DNA from 3 places in the Paenibacillus motobuensis genome. Region 1 is predicted to be linked to each of the others. Evidence: riboswitches for the same ligand, from Rfam matches in the RefSeq annotation. Region 1 holds a riboswitch; each other region holds the start of a gene.
The links. Region 1 has a riboswitch for cobalamin ahead of metE (5-methyltetrahydropteroyltriglutamate--homocysteine S-methyltransferase). Riboswitches for the same ligand answer to the same signal wherever they lie in the genome.
Positions count from the first base shown of each region.

Region 2: another riboswitch for cobalamin. It lies ahead of ABD014_RS00770 (anaerobic ribonucleoside triphosphate reductase); the one in region 1 lies ahead of metE (5-methyltetrahydropteroyltriglutamate--homocysteine S-methyltransferase).
Region 3: another riboswitch for cobalamin. It lies ahead of ABD014_RS06695 (ABC transporter substrate-binding protein); the one in region 1 lies ahead of metE (5-methyltetrahydropteroyltriglutamate--homocysteine S-methyltransferase).

Region 1 covers NZ_BAAACX010000009.1:591,549-593,751, forward strand. Annotated here, with positions in the region: gene metE (5-methyltetrahydropteroyltriglutamate--homocysteine S-methyltransferase) at 1-859, opposite strand, end outside; cobalamin riboswitch at 1,018-1,215, opposite strand; gene ABD014_RS13300 (replication termination protein) at 1,318-1,680, opposite strand; gene ABD014_RS13305 (enhanced serine sensitivity protein SseB C-terminal domain-containing protein) at 1,996-2,203, shown strand, end outside.
Region 2 covers NZ_BAAACX010000002.1:164,507-166,709, reverse strand. Annotated here, with positions in the region: gene ABD014_RS00770 (anaerobic ribonucleoside triphosphate reductase) at 1-1,194, opposite strand, end outside; cobalamin riboswitch at 1,381-1,685, opposite strand; gene ABD014_RS00765 (MTH1187 family thiamine-binding protein) at 2,181-2,203, shown strand, end outside.
Region 3 covers NZ_BAAACX010000007.1:334,707-336,909, reverse strand. Annotated here, with positions in the region: gene ABD014_RS06700 (FecCD family ABC transporter permease) at 1-450, opposite strand, end outside; gene ABD014_RS06695 (ABC transporter substrate-binding protein) at 447-1,460, opposite strand; cobalamin riboswitch at 1,652-1,859, opposite strand; gene ABD014_RS06690 (TRM11 family SAM-dependent methyltransferase) at 1,989-2,203, opposite strand, start outside.

The DNA.
Region 1 (2,203 bases):
CGAGCACCTTGCCTGCCGGATAGCCAAATTCTCGCAGTGCCGAAAGATTGCCCTCTAGACCGTGTACAAAATCCAAGCCAATTCCTTGTACCGGCAGAGCAATCACCTGTTGATAACCGGACACTGCGGCGAAGTAGGTTTGCAGCATGATGGAGATTCCCGGTACTTCCTGAACAATCGTCTTATAAATCAAATTAAGTTGCTGGATATCCTCTGCGGTTAGCTCTATTACGAGAGCTGGTTCATCGATTTGTACCCAGGCTGCACCTTCTGCCGCAAGCTCACGCAGCACCTGAATATAGAGCGGCAGCAGCTTGTCGACCCAAACGTTGAACTCTCCCTCTCCATATCCTTTGGACAGTTTCAGGAACGTATACAAACCAAGTAATACGGGTCTGCCTTCCATTTGCAGAGCTTGCTTCGCTTCCCGGTACGCCTCTAGCGGATAATTTACAGTCAGCTTCGGCTCTCTGTCTCCAAGCTCAGGTACGATATAGTGGTAATTCGTATTGAACCACTTGGTCATCTCGCTGGCCGCAGCCTGTTTATTTCCTCTGGCAATAGCGTAATAGGTGTCTAGTGGTACTGGACCACCATCATACTCGAATCGTGCCGGGACTAATCCGAACATCACCGCCGTATCCAGCACATGATCATAATAGGTAAAATCACCGACTGGAATGACATCGATTCCTTTGCTTTGCTGCGTACGCAAATTGTCCAGGCGGATCGCAGTCAGTCGTTCCCGCAGGTCAGGCTCCGCGATTTGCCCTGCCCAATAAGCCTCAATTACTTTTTTCCACTCCCGATTCCGTCCAATTCTTGGGTAGCCCAGATTACCGCTTACGATTTTTCTCAATTCAATCAACCTCCATGAATAATGTTTGATGAGACACAAGTTCATAAATCCAGTCCAGTTAAATAAAAGAGGCCCCCTTTAAGCAATGCTAAAGAGAACCTCTGTATGGATTTACAATGGCAGTAATCTTTAACACCTCCCTATCTTCCGTAGGTAATGCAGTGTTGTCAGAATAGGCAGGTCTCCTGGCTCCAGATTCAACGTCTTCATGCTGCCTTCCCGATAGACTTGTATCAGTGGCAAGAATCGCAACGGACTCCTCTGTTACAGTGGCGGGACCGCGCCGGTATTGAACCGGACTTCCCTTTTAAGCTCCCAATCCATTAGACTGGAGCACCTATCCCCACAATATTAAATTGATAGGTAATTCAAAACTGGCCTTTTTGAATCTAATTCTTATTCTTTGTTATCATCTTACTATGTATCGGGGACAGTAGTCTTATCGGAATTTACTATAACTAGTTATAATTGTCCTGAACCGCCTTCTGCAGCATACCAATGCAGCGATCGAGATCGGCCTTCACCTGCTTCTTGTAGAGCTTAGCCTTGTCCCGTCCTTCTTCCGTAAAATGGTACAGTACGATCTCCTGAAAGTCGACGCTTGGATCATTTCCCTTCAGCTGCTTGGTCCGATATAGAACTCCTTCCTGCACCAACTCATGTAAAGCCCGGTAAATCTCGCTCAGCGGAGGCACATACCCGAACGGCTTGAATTCCTCCTTCATTTCCTCCAGCATCTGATAACCGTATCCACGACGCTGCTCCACCTTCGTAATCAGGTATAACTTAATGTAAGCCCGCTGGGCAATCATAAAAGCCATGGGCTGCCACCTCCCTTTTGTTTCCAGTATACCTAATATATGAATTTTTCACAATAGTTGATTTAATAACTCTTTTCAGATGATATTAACGTTGCTAGATCGTCGTAAGAGTAACAATCAAGATAAAAGTAACTAAGCAGCATGAATTTGATCTTACTATTATGAATTTTTCACATAGTGAAATTATACCACAAGAGATTGTTTGTTGTCCTTCCTTACTTTCAGCTTTTAGTACTAGATAACCGGTTGTGAAATAAGGAACTAGGAGTTTGGAAGCTTATACTCCCGTTGGAAAAATAGTAAAATCAAGTATGATTGTTACAGGTTAAAGAAGAATTTGATACTTATGATGAGTGGAAAGAAAATTACGATAAAGTGGTACGAGATATTAAAGATAAGCTCATCTATAGTTCCTATCGCGATTGGAGTGAAAAAATAATGACGTTTGAACCGGAGAATAAGCTCGAGGAAATTTTAATGACGGCAGCAACCGATCCCTCTGCCCGATATGATTTTTACAAGG
Region 2 (2,203 bases), on a different contig from region 1:
GTGCAGTAAGCCGTCAGTTGCAATGTCCATATAATGTTTCAGTTCGCGGTAGAAGCCACGCTCATCGGCTTCTTTGCGCCGTCCTAGCGCGATACCGTGCTCTAGTCCGAGCTTGACGAGGTTAATCGTATTAAAGGACAGATTGCCTTTACCGGACAGATGATTGCGTCCAAAGCGATCGCTTAATACGCGAGTACGACATCCCATGGTTGCGAATTCCGTATCCGGATTAGCCGGATCATAGTATTGCAGGTTCAAAGGCGCATCCAGGTTAGCGAAGTTTGGATACAACCGTTTGACTGAGCACTCTGCAGCCATCAGGAATAGATGGTAGTTCGGATCATTCTTCTCCTGGTTGACGCCTTGCTTGCATTTGAAGATTTGAATCGGGAAGACGGGTGTCTCACCGCTGCCCAGACCGCGCATCGTTGCCTTTAGCAGGGATTGGATGACCAATTGTCCCTCTGGAGATGTGCAAGTGCCATAGTTGATGCTGGTGAACGGGATTTGCCCGCCGGCCCGGCTCGACATCGTATTCAAGTTATGAATCAGGCTCTCAGCAGCCTGTAAAGTTTCTGATTCGGTCTCCTTGGAGGCATATTTAAAAGTTCTTGGATATTGCTCCTGAAGGTCGCTACGTCCCATGGAGATCTCACCCAAGTCCGCCGCATCGTCTCCTTCTTCGAAGTAGCCAAGCCCTTTACGGAAGTACTTCACGAACGATTTGCTTACATAAGGGGCCAGATCGTAATCCAGCTTATTGGCGGAGACGCCGCCGTACTGGGCATTTTGCTGGGATTGAAAAATGATCGCCACCAGCGCCATGGCCGTCATGATCGAATTAGGAGGACGGACGCTGCCATTGCCGGTGTTGAAGCCACCGGCGAGCAGTTTATCAAATGGAATGAAGATGCAGTTCGTCGTACCGATGGCATATTGATCCAGGTCATGTACATAGACGATATTATCTTGAATAGCTTGTACCAGATGGTTAGGCATCACAAAGTGATTCGCATACCATTTGGCATACTCACTGCCGAATTTGCTCATTTTGCCGGAGAAGCTCTCGCCGTTCAGGTTTGCATTCTCGCGCAGTACATCAAGGTTGGAGCTGGCAACGATTTCTTCCCCTAAATGAATCACCTCATCCAGCATTTGCTCCTGATCCGTATAAAATCGATTTAATAAAGCCATAACTAAGTGCTCCCCTCTAATTACTAGACATTCTAGACATATAAAAAGCATTTCCAACCTGCCAAAAGGTCGAAAATGCCCGATTGCGCTCAATCAAACACAGTACTCCTGTGTTCGGATAGTGTGTACTGAAATAGTATGTAAAAGCTGCAAGCGGACACCTGCCTGATTCCTCGCAGGTCATTAGCGGTGTCATTGAAACAGGCAGGTCTCCTGGCTTCCGGGTCATTCAGCGGCGCCTTCCCACAGGATCGCTTACCCTGCAGTGGCATGATGCCGACGAATCGCTATAGAGATTGTTCAAAAAGTCCGCTTTTGATCTTGAAGTCAATCCTGAAAACCGACCTTTTTTGAACACTCACTTATAGAGGTTGTTAAGCCTCTCAAGCTTCCGGTCACAGTGGCGGGACCGCAGCGGATTTACACCGCGCTTCCCTTTTAAGATCCGGTAGTATAAAATGCTCCGAACCACCTGTTCATACTATATTTGGTTGTCTGGAATTGATCATAGCCCAATATATTGTGTTTGTAAACAGGTCATAAGGGGGATTGACGAGTGAAAATTAACTGAAAAACAGTAGAAAGCAGACGTAATGCGGCGAGTCGGGGCCGAAAAAAAATGTGAACTTTTATGGACCACACAGATGCTTAAATCGGTTAGCGATCGGAGAGTAAGGGGAGATTCGGCTGACGACTAGTAAACCATCTCTAACGAAACGTGATATCGTTATTTGGATGAAAAAGAGCTTCCGAGAATTCTAACGAAGGGTATCGCTATTCAACTAAAATAAAGCACTTCAGCCTAGTTTCAGAGCAAATAACGATATGCAGTTTCGTTAGATTCAATTTGCTCTTGATTTCATAGTAATAACGTTCTGTAGTTTCGTTAGAATTAACTGAGGAACTCAAGTGATTCAGAGTTTGAACTTCACCTGGTGTTGTGGTTACAATAGAAGTAACAATCGAAGGGATAGGGAGGAATTATGATGGCAATAGCTGAAGTAACGGT
Region 3 (2,203 bases), on a different contig from region 1:
CCGGGCCAGCCACATTACGATCCACAACGTTAATGAACCCGTTAAAAATGCGATAGCCGGCAGTGTGAACACTCCGATCACGGAGTACTGCCAGCCAAGGAAGATCAGTACTGCGGCCCCTAGCGCTGAACCCGATGACACGCCAAGGGTGAATGGATCGGAGAGCGGATTGCGCAGCACTCCCTGGAAAGCAGAGCCCGCTGCCGCAAGCGAAGCACCGACCAGCAGGCCAAGCATCACTCGCGGAAGGCGAACCTTCATCACAATCTGTTCAGAAGCCATGCTCCAATCCGGAGTGATATGATCGCCAATCCACGGAATATGATGCGCAAGAATGGCGATAATCTCTCCGGCAGGCAAATATACTGAGCCTACCCCGATACAGATCAAGACGGTGATTGCGAGCAAAGCAAGACCTATGATTCCGTATCCGGCCAGCTTCTTCCTCATGGCTGCATCAATTCCGGATAGATTGCTTTGGCTACTTCAATCAGTCCTTGGGTTACGCGCGGTCCCGGACGGCTGAGCAAATTGTCATCCAGTCCAATAACCTGATCATTCTTCACCGCCGTAATTTGATCCCAACCGCTGCGTTCTTTTATAATCTCGGCCAAGGTCTTGTCATTTTCAATGACGCTCTTGGCATACAGAATAACATCAGGATTTGCCTTAATAATATTCTCTTCGTTAATTTGACTCCAACCTTCTATATCGGAAGCTACGTTAGTGCCTCCGGCAAGTGTGATCATCTCGTCCATGAACTCGCCCTTACCAACCGTCCAGCCTGGCGAGAACTCGATATATACCTCTTTCTTATCTTCCTCTTTAACCGATTTAACGGCTTCAGTTACTTGATTCAGCTCATCCTGCATCTGCTTCACAACTTGCTCCGCCTCAGCCTGGTGATCCGTAATTTGTCCAATCATCTTAATATGGTCCATTACGTCAGTCACTGTCTTCGGATTGGATTTAAATACTTTAATCCCGAGATCGGTCAAGCTCTTGATCGTCTCTTCCTTGATCATCGTCCCTGTAACAACGACAAGATCCGGCTCAGCCGCTACAACGGATTCTACATTAACTTGGAAGCCGCCCATCTTCGGCTTGGACAGCGCTGCTTCCGGATAATCATCATTATCCGAGACGCCGACAATCTGCTCGTCCAGCCCGATCGCGAACAAGCCTTCCGTCTCCGATGGTGACAAGGAGACAATCTTCTGCGGAGCTGCATCAAATGTAACCTCCGTACCGAAATCATCCTTTACAGTAAGCGGGTAAGCTGTATGCTGTGCTTCTCCTGCATTTCCGCTATTGCTGCTCTGCTCAGCAGCCTGATTCGTACTATGATTTGCCGCCCCGTTCGTGGCATTATTCGTTGAATTATTGGCGCCACACCCTGCAACGACCATAATTACGAGCGTCAGCAGCGCAGCCGCCCATATTTTTCTCCAGTTCTTCAAGTTTTCCCTCTCCTTTTGAATAAGTTCTTGTACGCCATTGCTTGTGCTTTGAGTCCCGATAAAATAAAGAAAACCCAATCCGTATGGGATGGGTTACGTCTACAAAGTTATGCCTGATCCAAACAGAGCATGGAGTCTCCATACAGATGGGCAATCTTAGCTTAGCAGAACGTTATCCTTTCCTCGAAGGACCGTCTCATATACTCGCGGCAGGTCTCCTGACTTACAGGTTATGACTTGAAGCCCGCCTTCCCATCAACCTGACAGTTGACAGTGGCAAATTGGACTTCGTCCCTGTTTACAGTGGCGGGACCGCGCCGGACTCACACCGGCTTCCCTTTTCACCCGAGCGCATGGCGTATTCGCGCCAACTCAGGACCAGCAAGTATTTATTTAATGGATTAGCTTATAGCAAGGCTATCTTCTCTATTGGATTATAGGTGAAAAGGAGATTGAACACAATATCCAAAACCGTTCATTCACCGTTATCTACTGCTGCAATACTGCAATAAGATAGTCTTACCCTGTTCACTCGCTCCTGCACAGCCACACATTGCGGATAAAGGAACCTTTATGGATTTTTCCTTGATCCATGATCATAAGACCGACCTCGCGAATCTCCTCCTCAAGTGGCTCTGAAGAGACGATAACCGACCGGATGCTAATCCGCTTCAGACTAGTGAGCATTCTAATCCTTTCATCTCGCGGAAGCACCGAACAGAGATTATAAGGCATATCAAGAA